2 regions of the Anaerosinus massiliensis genome follow, and region 1 is predicted to be linked to the other one. Evidence: a T-box and tRNA genes for the amino acid it is inferred to sense, from the RefSeq annotation. Region 1 holds a T-box; the other holds one or more tRNA genes.

The links. A T-box is a leader RNA that pairs with one kind of tRNA and senses whether it is charged. The one in region 1 lies ahead of pheS (phenylalanine--tRNA ligase subunit alpha), so its partner is inferred to be a tRNA-Phe.
Region 2: it has a tRNA-Phe gene. The T-box ahead of pheS (phenylalanine--tRNA ligase subunit alpha) is inferred to sense a tRNA for this amino acid. The anticodon was not compared.

The regions. Positions count from the first base shown of each region.
Region 1 covers NZ_LT575483.1:3,975,894-3,983,254, forward strand. Annotated here, with positions in the region: gene thrS (threonine--tRNA ligase) at 1-543, shown strand, start outside; gene infC (translation initiation factor IF-3) at 758-1,261, shown strand; gene rpmI (50S ribosomal protein L35) at 1,275-1,472, shown strand; gene rplT (50S ribosomal protein L20) at 1,501-1,857, shown strand; gene BN6559_RS19065 (potassium channel family protein) at 1,961-2,629, shown strand; gene BN6559_RS19070 (TrmH family RNA methyltransferase) at 2,626-3,444, shown strand; T-box leader at 3,564-3,772, shown strand; gene pheS (phenylalanine--tRNA ligase subunit alpha) at 3,826-4,848, shown strand; gene pheT (phenylalanine--tRNA ligase subunit beta) at 4,876-7,308, shown strand.
Region 2 covers NZ_LT575483.1:2,163,344-2,170,704, forward strand. Annotated here, with positions in the region: gene BN6559_RS10335 (S-layer homology domain-containing protein) at 11-1,318, shown strand; gene BN6559_RS10340 (PTS sugar transporter subunit IIB) at 1,383-1,685, shown strand; gene BN6559_RS10345 (PTS lactose/cellobiose transporter subunit IIA) at 1,709-2,008, shown strand; gene BN6559_RS10350 (glycoside hydrolase family 1 protein) at 2,025-3,458, shown strand; tRNA gene BN6559_RS10355 (tRNA-Glu) at 3,669-3,743, shown strand; tRNA gene BN6559_RS10360 (tRNA-Val) at 3,753-3,828, shown strand; tRNA gene BN6559_RS10365 (tRNA-Asp) at 3,841-3,917, shown strand; tRNA gene BN6559_RS10370 (tRNA-Phe) at 3,923-3,998, shown strand; tRNA gene BN6559_RS10375 (tRNA-Lys) at 4,003-4,078, shown strand; tRNA gene BN6559_RS10380 (tRNA-Glu) at 4,085-4,159, shown strand; tRNA gene BN6559_RS10385 (tRNA-Val) at 4,245-4,320, shown strand; gene BN6559_RS10390 (glutathione peroxidase) at 4,724-5,269, opposite strand; gene BN6559_RS10395 (glutaredoxin domain-containing protein) at 5,271-5,513, opposite strand; gene BN6559_RS10400 (NAD(P)/FAD-dependent oxidoreductase) at 5,516-5,821, opposite strand; gene BN6559_RS19260 (FAD-dependent oxidoreductase) at 5,781-5,960, opposite strand; gene BN6559_RS10405 (DUF2164 domain-containing protein) at 6,143-6,379, shown strand; tRNA gene BN6559_RS10410 (tRNA-Gly) at 7,035-7,108, shown strand.

The sequences.
Region 1 (7,361 bases):
GATGGCGCTTTTTATGGACCAAAGATTGATTTTCATCTTAGAGATTCTATTGGTCGTACATGGCAATGTGGCACAATTCAATTAGATATGTTATTACCAGAAAAATTCGATTTAACTTATGTTGGTGAAGATGGGCAAAAACATCGTCCGGTTATGATTCATCGTGTTGCTTATGGCAGCATCGAACGTTTTATCGGTATTTTGATTGAGCATTATGCGGGAGCGTTCCCTGTATGGTTAGCTCCAATACAAGTGAAAATATTGACGATAACAGATAAAAATACGGAATATGCATATGCGCTAAGAAAAGAAATGTTTGATAAAGGAATTCGCGTCGAAGTGGATGATAGAAATGAAAAAGTAGGTTATAAAATTCGTGAAAGTCAAATATCTAAAGTACCATATATTCTTGTGGTAGGAGATAAGGAAATGGAAGAGCATAAGGTTGCTGTTCGAAGACATGGTGAAAAAGATAGTTCCGTACAAGATGTTGAGGGCTTTATCACTGAAGTTTTAGAAAAAATAAGAAAAAAAGAAAAATAGAGTATTGACATTTTCATGATAACTTGTTACTATTAATGAGTCCTTTATGAAAATATTAAGTAGAAGCCATCCGCTTCTCACCTTATGGCGTTTTAGTCACTAAGGTATGAGATATCGTACAGTATTGTATTGATCACGGGTGGCAGGTTGCCACTCGTTTTTATTTATATTTACAGATTATTTTAGGAGGTGGATCTCGATTAGTAAAGAAACTTTGAAGATCAATGAGGAAATTCGCGCTAGAGAAGTTCGTGTAACGAGCTCTACAGGTGAACAACTTGGAATTATGGCAACAAGAGAAGCTTTACGCATAGCTGCGGAACAGCAGCTAGATCTAGTTGAAGTAGCTCCAATGGGAAAACCGCCAGTTTGTCGTATTATGGATTTTGGTAAATACAGATATGAACAGCAAAAGCGTGACAAAGAAGCGAAGAAGAAACAAAAGGTTGTTACAGTGAAAGAAGTTAAGCTTCGTCCTAATATTGAGCAACATGATTTTAACGTCAAGTTGAAAAATGCCCTTCGTTTTCTCGAAGATGGTGACAAAGTAAAAGTTACTATCATGTTCCGTGGTAGAGAGTTATCTCATCCAGAACTAGGCAGAGAGGTATTACTTAAAATGGCGACTGAGTTAAAAGACTTAGTAACTGTTGAGCGTGACCCTAAGCTTGAAGGTAAAAATATGATAATGATTTTAGCACCAAAGGCACATAACTAAAGGAGGAATAGCAATGCCAAAAATTAAAACTCGCAGAGCTGCTGCAAAACGTTTCAAACTAACTGGTACAGGTGAATTTAAACGTGCAAAAGCTTTCAAAAGCCATATTTTAGAAAAAAAATCACCTGCACGTAAACGTAATTTACGTAAAGCAACACTTGTAAGCAAAGCAGATCATGAACGCGTAACTAAGATGCTTCCTTACGCTTAAAATATAGATTATTTAGGAGGAACGAAACATGCCAAGAGTTAAAAAAGGCGTGACTGCACATAGACGTCATAAAAAAATTCTAAAACTAGCGAAAGGTTTTAGAGGAGCAAAAAGCAAACAATTTAAAAAAGCAAATGAAACTGTAATGAAAGGTCTTTTCTACGCTCGTCGTGATCGCCGTGCTAAAAAAGGTGAATTCCGTAAATTATGGATTGCACGTATTAATGCAGCAGCCCGTACAAATGGGATTTCTTACAGCCAATTAATCAATGGTTTAAGTAAGGCTGGCGTTGCTGTAAATCGTAAAATGCTTGCTGATCTAGCAATTAGTGATGCAGTTGCATTTACACAATTAGTGACTGTAGCAAAAGAGCAATTGAAATAACTTTAATTAAAAGGTTCTGATGATAAAATCAGAACCTTTTTTGTCAGGATCTTTTAAAGTGCATGTGAAAATGATGAGACTTGATTGGTGAGGTGCAGATGTAATGAAAAGGGAAAAAGCAGATCGACAATTCGCTATTATTGGATTAGGGAGATTTGGCAGCAATATGGCCAAAGCTTTATATAAAATGGGGTATGAAGTTCTGGCGATTGATAAAGATATGCAAAAAGTACAGGACTTTAGTGATGAGGTAACACATGTTGTACAAGCAGACACCACAGATGAAAATGCACTAAGGGCGATGGGAATACGTAATTTCGATGTAGTAGTAGTTGCAATTGGCGAAGATGTGCAGGCAAATATTATGACGACATTACAATTAAAAGAGATTGGTGCTCCCTTTATTGTAGCAACTGCTCGTAATTCTTTACATGTAAAATTATTAGAAAAAATAGGTGCCGATCGTGTTGTTTCTCCAGAAAGAGATATGGCGCGTCGTGTTGCGTACAATCTGGCATCTACCAGTGTTATGGATTATATTGAACTTTCACCTAAATTTAGTATTGTTGAAATTTCTGCACCAAAAGCATTTCAAGATAAAACGTTAGCTGAATCTGATATTCGTGCTAAATATGGCATTAATGTTGTCGCAATTAAGCGTGATGATAATTTAATTATTTCTCCATTGCCAAGTGAAAAAATTCAAAAGGGTGATATTGTTATTGTCGTTGGCAGTAATGAAGGCATCAACGGTTTAGAGGAATTGGAATGATTGAAGTTATAACAAGTTTGCAAAATGCGAACATTAAATTAGCAGCGAGTTTAAAGCAAAAAAAATATCGAGATGAAAAAAAGCTGTTTATTGTTGAGGGAATAAGGCTGAGCGAGGATGCCATAAAATCAAGCTGGCAGATTCAACAATGTTTTTGTACAGAAGAAGCATTGCAAAATACACGTGTGCAAAAAATCCTAGGGCAATTGGAAGAAATGAATTGTCGGATATATAAAGTGAGTAAAACCATTTATGATAAGCTTAGTGAAACTAAGGAACCGCAGGGAATTTTACTTATCGTAGGAACACAGTATGGCAAGTTAGCTGCATGCATGATAAAAGATCAAACACCAATGCTGATTGTACTCGATTGTTTGCAAGATCCCGGGAATGTTGGGACGATTATAAGAACTGCGGAAGCGGCTGGATGTACGGGAATTATCATGACGAAGGGGAGCGCTGATGTATTTTCAGGAAAAACTGTTCGTGCAACGATGGGGTCTATTTTTCGTATACCGATTGCCGCAGGGGTTGAATATAGAGAATTGCTGGATTTTATAAAAAAAGAAAAAATTTCATTATATGTGACAGCGCTTGATTCAGCATCAAAACAATATTTTTCAGTTGATTTTACAAAATCAACGGCCGTGGTTTTTGGAAATGAAGGAAACGGAGTTAGCAATATTCTTTTAAGTGCAGCGGAAAACAAAGTTTATATTCCAATGCTAGGTGAGGCGGAATCTCTTAATGTATCGGCTGCTACAGCAATTGTTAGTTATGAGAGTTTACGTCAAAGAAAATTTAGAAGTTTTTAAAATTACGTAATTTTTAATAAAAAGTTATGCAATTTTAATTACGTAGAGTTAATCTGTGGAAATCTTGCGATTTGTAATGATTTATGTTAAAATTTAAAAATATAGTGTAAAAGAATATAATACAAACGATGATAGAGAAAGTAGTTTAGTAATGTTTTTTACAGGGAGATAGACGCCTAGATTGAGAGCGTTATCAAAGCAGCTAATTGAAATTCGCTCTGGAGTTTCTTTGATGAAATTATAATTTATTTAGTCAAAGCGTTTGCTGCGTTAAGGTTTTTGAGTATCAATTAGGGTGGTACCGCGAAATTATACTTTCGCCCCTTTATGGGCGGAAGTTTTTTTATTTTTAGTATGATTTTATTATATCAGGAGGTACTTATGGAACAGCAGTTAAAAAGTTTAAAACAAGAAGCTACTGGAGATTTTTCAAGAGCGAATAGTGTTCTGGAATTAAATGAGCTAAGAGTTAAATATCTTGGGAAAAAAGGAAGTTTGACGACGATTCTTAGAGGACTTGGCTCTTTGAGCCCAGAAGAACGGCCACGAATTGGACAAATGGTAAATGAAGTTCGTGCCGAGCTTGAGGCGGTTCTAACTGAAAAGAATGAATATCTAAAAAAGCAGGAACTCACAAAGCGTCTTGCTAACGAAAAAATTGATGTGACATTGCCAGGTAGGATTCAACCGATTGGGCATAAACATCCACTTACATTAACTTTAAATCGCATGAAAACTATTTTTATGAATATGGGGTTTACTGTTGCAGAAGGACCGGAAGTTGAACAAGACCATTTTAATTTTGAGGCTTTAAATTTGCCTAAAGATCATCCTGCACGTGATATGCAAGATTCTTTCTATATTACAGAAGAAATTTTACTTAGAACACATACTTCACCTGTGCAAGCACGTACAATGCAGGCAAATGAGCCGAACAGTCCGATTCGTATTATTGCGCCAGGTAAAGTATATCGTCGCGACTATGATGCAACACATTCACCAATGTTTACGCAAGTAGAAGGCTTGGTTGTTGATAAGGATATTAGCTTCTCCGATTTAAAAGGTATGTTGGAATTATTTATTCATCAAATATTTGATGAAAAAGTCGGCGTTCGTTTTAGGCCAAGTTTTTTCCCTTTTACCGAACCAAGTGCAGAAGTAGATATTTCTTGTGTCATGTGTAAAGGGAAAGGTTGTCGTGTTTGTAAAGGTACAGGATGGCTCGAAATTCTAGGATCAGGTATGGTTCACCCTCGTGTGCTTGAAATGAGTGGTTATGATCCAAAACAAGTAAGTGGTTTTGCATTTGGTATGGGCGTGGAAAGAATTGCAATGCTTTTATATGGAATTGATGATTTAAGATTGTTTTATGACAATGATTTAAGGTTTTTACGCCAATTCTAATTGCGGAAATAAGGAAGGGGATTGCATATGCAAGTATCTATAAAATGGTTGAAAGACTATATTGATTTTGATGAGACACCAGAACAATTGGCTGAGATGTTAACAATGGCTGGAGTTCCAGTTGAAAATGTCAATGATATGGGAGCGGGAATTGAAAATGTCATTACCGGTAAAATCGTCCAAATTGATAAACATCCAGATGCAGACCGATTATGTATTTGCACACTTGATGTAGGTGCCGCAGAGACCATCATCATTGTAACAGGTGCAACAAATGTAAGGGTTGGACAAACTGTTCCGGTGGCTATGATTGGTGCGAAACTACCGAATGGTATGAAAATTTCCAAGGGGAAACTTCGTGGAGTGGTTTCTCATGGCATGTTATGTTCGGCTTCGGAACTTCAATTGGATCTTTCAACATTAGCTGATGAACAAAAACAAGGAATTTATATTTTACCGAATGATACTCCGATTGGTACTGATATTAAGGAAGTATTGGGCTTAAATGATACAATTTTAGAATTTGAATTAACTGCGAATCGTGCTGATTGCTTTAGTATAATGGGATTGGTTCGTGAAATTGCTGTGCTCACTGGGAATAAACCTAAAAAACCAATTATTCATGTACGTGAGGAAGCTGGAGAGAAAGCAAGTAAATTGATTGCTTTAAAAATTGAATCGCCAGAACTTTGTTTGCGTTTTGCGAGTAGAGTTTTAAAAAATGTAAAAGTTGGTCCATCCCCTAAATGGTTGCAAGAACGAATTGAAGGTGCAGGTATTCGTTCCATTAATAATGTTGTCGATGTAACCAACTTTGTTATGTTGGAATTTGGACAGCCTCTACATGCTTATGACTATAATACATTGTCAGAGCATACGTTGATTGTTAGGAAAGCCAATCCTTTTGAGAAGATCACGACTTTAGATGAAATAAAACGTGAATTAGCACCAGAAATGTTAGTTGTTGCAGATAGTGTTCAGCCAGCTAGTGTTGCAGGTGTTATGGGCGGCTTGGTTACCGAAGTAACCGCAAACACTAAAATCGTTGTGCTTGAAGCTGCTGCTTTTAATGGTGTAAGCATTAGAAGAACTTCCCGTGCCTTTGGGCTTCATTCTGAAGCATCTGGACGTTTTGAGCGAGGAATAGATATTGTAAATTCTATTAAGGCCTTAGACAGGGCGGCGCAGTTATTAGAAGAGATGGATGTATGTACAGTGTGTGAAGGTATCGTCGACATTTATCCTGGTTTTGAAATTTCTAGCACAGTGAAATTTACAGCACAACAAATTAATAAAAGACTGGGAAGTAATATTGATCAGGCAACAATGGCTGATATATTGAAACGTTTAGAATTTGAAGTAAATAAAAATAAAGATGAATTTATTGTAACTGTACCATCGTGGCGTAATGATGTTCGTTGTATGGAAGATATTTCTGAAGAAATTTCTCGTATTTATGGATTCCATAATATTGCTCCTACTTTTCCTCGTGGCGATATGTTGCAGGGGGGGCAGAGTACAAGACAATCATTTATTGATGATGTGAAGGAAATTCTAAGTGCGGTTGGCTTAAATGAGATTGTTTCCTTTAGTTTTACGCATGCACATACCTTCGATAAAATGAATGTTCCTGAGGAAAACTCACTCCGTCTTGCAGTGCCAATTATGAATCCAATTACGGATGAATTTCCTTTGCTTAGGACGACTGTTGTTAGTAGTGTATTAGAAACAGTAGCAAGAAATTTATCAAGGAAAAATGAGGATATTCGTATTTTTGAAGTTGGTTCAGTATTTATGCCTAAAGCCTTACCAATTACGGAATTGCCAACAGAAAAATTTATGATCTCTGGTGCAATTTCTGGCAAGCGGAATGTGATTAGCTGGAACCAAGACAAAGCAAGTGTTGACTTTTATGATGCAAAGGGAATTATCGAAGTATTTTTGGCTAAGTTAGGCATAAGTAAATATAGCGTAGAAGCTGGGGAACATTATGCAATGCATCCAGGAAAAACAGCTGTGTTTAAAAAAGGCAAAGAAGTGATTGCCTATGTTGGCGAAGTTCATCCTGAAGTGCAGGAAAATATGGACATTTCCAAAAAAGCATACCTTTTTGAAATGGATATTGATACTTTAATGAAATATGCAACTTTAACATGTCGTTATCAATCTCTACCTAAATATCCGGCAATAAGCCGTGATTTAGCTATGTTGGTATCTAACGATATAAGTGCAAATGAGATCGAAAAAGCAATTATAAAAAGTGCAGGTTCATTATTAAAAAACATTCATTTATTTGATATGTATACCGGGGAACAAGTGGAAGATGGAAAGAAAAGTGTAGCATTTTCACTGCAATTCCAATCAACGGAAAAGACTTTAACAGATGAAGAAGTTGATAAGAATTATAATCTTATCTTGGAATATCTAGAAAAAGCGCTACAGGCTAAATTAAGAAGTTAATATTTACAGAATAAAATAGATAAGTGTGCTTTTTATGTACACTTATCTATTTT
Region 2 (7,361 bases), 1.8 Mb from region 1:
AGAGAAAAAAATGAAAAAAAGTTTAAGTACAATTTTGGCTTTGACACTTTCGGCTGGGATTACGGGAACAGCACTTGCATCCAGTATTTTTTCTGATGTACCTGAGAAACATTGGAGTTATGATGCTGTCAATCAATTAGCAAAAGATGGTATAATAGAGGGGTATCAAGACGGAACTTATAGAGGAGATCACGTTTTAAGCCGTTATGAAATGGCGATTATTGTCGCTAGGGCAATGACGAAAGTAGATCAGGCAAGTGCACAAGATCAAGCTTTAATTAGAAAGCTTGAAGCGGAATATGCTACAGAAATAGATAAACTAAATGATAAGTACGATAAATTAGATAAACGAGTCGATAAGGTAATGCTCAGTGGTTTTGTAAGAGCGAAATATGACAGTGATACGAGCAATGGGCTCAGTACCAATGTCAATAAACATTTCTACATGAATTTAGAAGGAAAAATGAAAGTTGACGATCAATGGGATGCACATTTTCAAAGTGAAACGCGCAAAGGGTATACTGCCAATGGACAGTATTGGAGAACCAAAGGTGATGATGATCAGGACGGTACTTTCCAAAGGATTTGGGTTGAGGGAAGAAACGGACAAGTTGGCGTAACCATGGGGAAAAAATGGTGGGGGTATGGTTTCCAAAATGTTGCATTCGGTCATGCGGCGAACGGTATTCAACTGGATTATAATTTTTCACCGAGTTGGAAGGGCAGTGTATTCAGTCTAAGACCAACGCAGGGAAATTTAATGAGCATGGCAGATGGCTCGGTAGATTCGCAATCGGCCAATATTAAAGGGGTAAATTTTGTTGGTAAGTTGGGCAAGAATCTAGAAGCGAATTTGGTGCTTGCCGGAAATGATGATAAGGATGTACAAAAGATGGATCGATGGGGTTCCTTAGATCTAAGAACGAAGTTAAATCAGAATTTGGTACTTACTACAACGTATGCTAAAACAAATGCGGATCTTGAAGATAGTAGTCAGGAATACAGATTGGATTATAAGGGTGTAGATCTGAATAAAGTGGGGTCTTTTGGTGCGTATGTTCGTTATGTGAACTTTGGCAAATACGGAGATGCTTCACATGATGATGAATGGTGTTCCTTACCAACGGATATGAAAGGCTGGATTTTTGGAGTCACCTATGTACCATATAAAAATGTACAATGGGAAACATTCTATTCTGAACAGAAATTAAATATTTCAGGTCTTAGTACCGGAGATTATAATTACGGCACAGGAACCGCTGTGGAGCAGAATGCAAAACGAAAACTAATTCGTACGCAATTAGATTTCCATTTCTAAAAAAGAAATTTTTTGTAATAAAGGGTTTGGGAAAGGGATTTTACATAAAAGAGGGGAACACGTGATGAATATTTTATTGGTCTGTTCAGCGGGAATGTCAACAAGTTTATTGGTGACAAAGATGCAAAAAGAAAGTGAAGCCAGCGGTGGAGATGATAACATCTTTGCTTGTTCGGTAGATCAGCTGGATGAGTATATCGATACATATGATGTCGTATTGATCGGTCCGCAGATTCGATATAAAGCGAAGAGTATCGGCGAAATTGCTGCTGCTAAAGGAAAAGTTTCGGCGGTGATTGATTCGGTAAGCTATGGCATGGTAGACGGAAAGAAAGTTCTCGCGCAAGCATATGCCATGAAAGGATAGTTGATTTTTAGGAGGCAGTATTTATGAATAGCGAGCAAATTGTTTTTACGATGATCTTGCATGCAGGTGATGCCCGCAGCCACGCGCTTGAAGCCTTACGTTGTGCTCGTAAAGGAGAATTCAGCAAAGCCGAAGACCTTATGGGCAAGGCAAAAGCCGAACTTATTGAGGCGCATCATATTCAGACGGAGCTTTTACAAGCAGAGTCACGGGGCGAAAAGCAAGAGGTAAATTTATTATTAATCCATGCACAAGATCATTTGATGACGGCTATTTTAGCAAAAGACTTAATTGAAGAGATGATTTTATTATATAAGAAATGAAAAGGGGATAATGTACGTGAGATATTATTTACCTGAGAATTTTATGATGGGTGCTTCAGCATCTGCTTGGCAGACGGAAGGATGGGCGGGTAAAACGGCAAAGCAGGATTCTCTGATCGATACTGCCTACAAAACAAATCCGGAAAGATGGCACCAAGGCTATGGGCCAACCATTGCAACCGATTTTTATCATCGCTATAAAGAAGATTGTGCATTGATGAAACAAATGGGGTTGAAAGCCTATCGAACATCAATTGATTGGTCCAGATTTATCAAAGACTATGAAACTGGAGAGGTCAATGAAGAAGCAGCGGCTTTTTATAGTGCCGTAATTGATGAATTGATTCATAATGGTGTTGAACCAATTCTTTGCTTAGAACATTGGGAATTACCCAATCAATTGTTCGAGAAGTATGGTGGCTGGAAATCCAAAAAAGTTGTGGAGCTTTATGTTCAATATGCTGAAGCTGCATTTCAGCTGTATGGCGATAGAGTGAAATATTGGTTTACCTTTAATGAACCGATTGTATTTCCTGAACTGGCAATTATGGATGGCGTTTGGTATCCATATAAAAATGATACGCAGGAAGCGATGCAGTGGAACTATCATAAAGTATTAGCAACTGCAAAGGCTGTTCAGGTATATCATGAAAAAGGATATGGCAAAAAAATAAATGGGAAAATCGGCATTATTATCAATGCAGCACCAAGTTACCCGCGTTCTACATCTGCTGATGATGTGTATGCGGCTAAAATGCATGATTTATTCTATAATAAAATCTATATGGATCCGTGCATTAAAGGTGAGTTTCCTAAAGAATACTTTTCCATACTGAGAGAACATGATTGCATGATTGATGTTACAGAGGAAGAGTTGTCAATCATAAAAGCCAATACAATCGATCTTATGGGGTTGAATTATTACCGTCCTAATCGCGTAAAAGCTAGGATGTCTGCATGGAACTCAAAGATTAAATTCAGCCCGCATTACTATTATGATGAGTATGAACTGCAAGGGAAGAAAATGAATCCATTCCGAGGCTGGGAAATTTATGCGAAGGGATTATACGATTTTGCCATGATATTAAAAAAAGAATATCATGATTTGCCTTGGTTAGTTACGGAAAGCGGCATGGGCGTAGAGGGAGAATGGCAGCATAAAGATGCAACTGGGGTAATCCAAGATGATTATCGGATCGATTTTGTTGCGGATCATCTGCGCTGGTTATACAAAGCAATTGATGAAGGCAGTCAATGTTTTGGGTACTTGATGTGGAATTTCACGGACAATGTTTCTCCTTATAATGCATTTAAAAATCGTTATGGGTACGTGGAAATTGATTTAGAAGATAATAGAAACAGACGAATAAAGAAATCGGGTCATTGGATTAAAAAGACTATGCAAGATGGTTATTTTGAATATGATGAATTTGAACCTAGTTATAAATAACTTTTTATAACTATTGAGAAAAAAGATCTTAAAACCTTGCGATTTGTTCGCAGGGTTTTTCTTTTGATTGACAGCTGTCTTTATTTGGTGAAAAAAATAATAAAATAAACTATTGCAAAATAGAATGATGTTGTGTATACTAATCAAGTGACGTAAGCGTCAAATTGTTGCATGAGTAGTATTTTTGGCGTATTTTGTCATTGGTTTTGTGGCCCGTTGGTCAAGCGGTTAAGACACCGCCCTTTCACGGCGGCTTCACGAGTTCGAATCTCGTACGGGTCACCAATTTTATATGGGCGATTAGCTCAGCTGGGAGAGCGCCTGCCTTACAAGCAGGATGTCGGCAGTTCGATCCTGTCATCGCCCACCAAAAAAACAATATGGCCTGGTAGTTTAGTTGGTTAGAATGCCGCCCTGTCACGGCGGAGGTCGTGGGTTCGAGTCCCATCCAGGTCGCCATTTATGCCTTGGTAGCTCAGTCGGTAGAGCAGAGGACTGAAAATCCTCGTGTCGGCAGTTCGATTCTGTCCTAAGGCACCATTATGATCCACTAGCTCAGTCGGTAGAGCACCTGACTTTTAATCAGGGTGTCCCGCGTTCGAGTCGCGGGTGGATCACCATTTTGTGGCCCGTTGGTCAAGCGGTTAAGACACCGCCCTTTCACGGCGGCTTCACGAGTTCGAATCTCGTACGGGTCACCAAAAAAAGCAGAGAACCAAAATCAGAATTGATTTTGTGTGATTCGCTTTGTTCCGAGCGTAAGTGAGGAACCTCCATTTATTTTATGGGCGATTAGCTCAGCTGGGAGAGCGCCTGCCTTACAAGCAGGATGTCGGCAGTTCGATCCTGTCATCGCCCACCAATGATATAAAGAGTAGAGACTATCTAACTAGATAGTCTCTTTTTAGTATGTAGATAAACTATGGACAGATAGGTCGCTGGTCGGCGATAAGCGCTCAGCTGCGTCGTTACAGTAAGGTGCTACTCGTCGACGTACCGACGTACGACTCCTCCGTAACACCTTACTGTGCCTAGCATCTAAGCACTTCTCACCAACCAGCAATCTATCTTCGTACTAGTTTATGAGTGGAACGGATGTAGTTATTTTCTAGGGCTTGACATAAATATTTTATTTCATCGACAACCTAAAGAGGCTACCTAGCTAGATAGCCTCTTTTAGTATGTTGTTATTCAAGTTTATAAATGATCTGTGAAGTTTTACTTCACTTCGGGGCGTGTATGTTAGCTGCTTCGATCGAATGAAATTAAAGTAATTTTTCAATTGCTTCTTTCATTGCGGATGGTTCTGTTGTAGGCTCATACCGTTTAACGACGTTGCCGTTTCGATCAATTAAAAACTTCGTAAAGTTCCATTTAATTGAATTACCCTCCAAGAAGGCAGGGAATCTTTCTTTTAATACATTGTGTAATTTTTCTCCGGTTGGATGGTTATAATCAAACCCTTGAAAAGGCTCTTGGTCGCTTAGATATTGGAAAAGCGGATGGATGTTTTCATCACGTACATTTATTTTTTCAAATAACGGGAAAGTTACCCCATAATTCACTTGGCAGAAATTTTGTATCTCATCGCTTGTACCAGGTTCTTGTTCAGCAAATTGATTGCTCGGAAAACCTAGAATTACGAGACCTTGATCTTTATATTGCAGATATAAATCTTGCAGTCCCTTATATTGAGGTGTAAAACCGCATTTGCTTGCAGTGTTTGCAATAATGAGTACCTTTCCTTTGTATTTTGAGAGTGATACTTCTTCACCTTTGATGGTTTTTGCGTTAAAATCATAAATATTCATTTTACATTCCTCCTTGGTTTAAGTTTAAATACGTATCCAATTCTTCTTTGTTAAAGCCGATGACAACATTTTTTTCAATCTGTGCGACAGGGACGTTAAGTTGATTTGTAAGAGCAAATAATTCGTCTCGACCGGCTTCATCGTCTTCGACATTGACCTCGGTAAAATCGATATTGTTTAGGGAAAGATATTTTTTTAATTTTTGGCACCATGGACAATTTGGAATAGAATATACTTTAACCATTTTTACTGCTCCTTTCCTTTTTCTGCAATGTATTTTTCAGCGAGCAGAGCGGCTACGGTTCCATCAGCAGCAGCGGTTGTTAGTTGCCGTATGGGTTTTGTTCGTATATCGCCTGCAGCGAAAACACCTTTAATATTGGTTTCACAAGTCTCTCCAGCGATAATATGCCCGGATTTAGCCAGTGCTATATCGTTTTTATATAACTGTGTTCTTGGCTCAACGCCGATATTTACAAAGATACCATTTACATCTAATGTTTTTTGTACATTAGATGAGGTGTCCGGGATAATTTTCAATGCCGTAGGCATCAATGATTTGTCCGCCTACGAGTTCATCTTCTAAAATTAAGGTAGTTAACTTCATTCGTGCAGCATATAATCCGGCAGTTAATCCACCAATGCCGGCACCGATAATAAGCACATCCAATGGCTTTTGTGATTTTGGCAATTGTCTCACCTGCTTTCAGTTTTATAAAAAGTTAAGGAGAAATAATGCACTGAATCTGATAAAATTTTTACTGTAGTATAATACTAGAGTAACCGTTTTTATCTTATTTTACAATCTTTACGTTATTTAGATAATTTAACTATTCTAATTATAAAATTTTCAAGAGGGGAAGGTCGTTTATTATGAACTGCATAGAGTTGAGCAAGGAGCGGAAGCAAATTCTCATCGAAGAAATCAAAAAAATTTTTATGCACGAATATGATGAGGAGATAAGCACTTTTAAGGCTGAAAATTATTTGGACTTTACCTTGAACACTATGGGCGTATATATTTACAATCAGGCGATTGCAGATACGCATGAGTTCATGCAGCAAAAAACAGAGGAACTATTTAGTTTGGAAAAGCGGGTTATTAAATAAGATAACCTTAGATTTGAAATAAGTTAGTGAGTGAAAGACAATAATAATAGCGAATGCAAGTTGCATTCGCTATTATAAAATCGTCCTCTACTACGATAAGAAATATGGCATATAAGAATAAATTATTTATTCTTATATGCCATCATAGGGTGCAGTATTGTGTTGTATACTATAATTTAAGATTTTTTTACTTTCATGAATTTGCAGTTATTGCATTTTGGTTGATGCGCATCGTATTCCTCAGGGGATACGGCTGCATTTAGATAGCATTTGCCTTCCCAGCAATATAGACATTGGCAAGTTTCTTCTTGTTTCATAGAGGACACATCCTTTCAAAGGTTTGATTTATTTCAGATGGAAGATTCCAATCCTGAAAGCGGATTCAGCTTGTTTTGAAAATGTATATTCTTAAATCAAGCTACATTTTTTATTATACGTATATTAAAAAAATAGTAAATAGATTTACAGTATGTATACAGAATAATTGAATTGTATACAGTATGTGATAATACAAAACTCGAAATCATAACATTTATAGTATAAATATCCAGAAATATATGCATAAATTGGTTATCTGCTAATGGAATGTATACTTGAAATACTTTTTTTATAGTGGTAGAATAATAATGTTGTGGATGATGAACAATTTTTATATGCGGGCGTAGCTCAATGGTAGAGCGCTTGCTTCCCAAGCAAGACACGAGGGTTCGATTCCCTTCGCCCGCTCCATAAGTAAATCAAGCCCTCACAGGGATTCCTGTGAGGGCTATTTTTATGCGAAAAAACCTTAAAAAAACCTTATGGGAGATAGTCTACGAAAAGAATTTTTTAAATTTCATTCATTAAGAAAAGGATACCAATAGGTTTGCAAAAGCTGATTTAAATAGCTTGCGAAATTTTCTTGCTTTTCTGTTTGAGATAAATTTTCCTGTTTTTGCTGCTTTTTCTGGAGGCAGGATTCAAAATCTTTTTTATTTTCAAT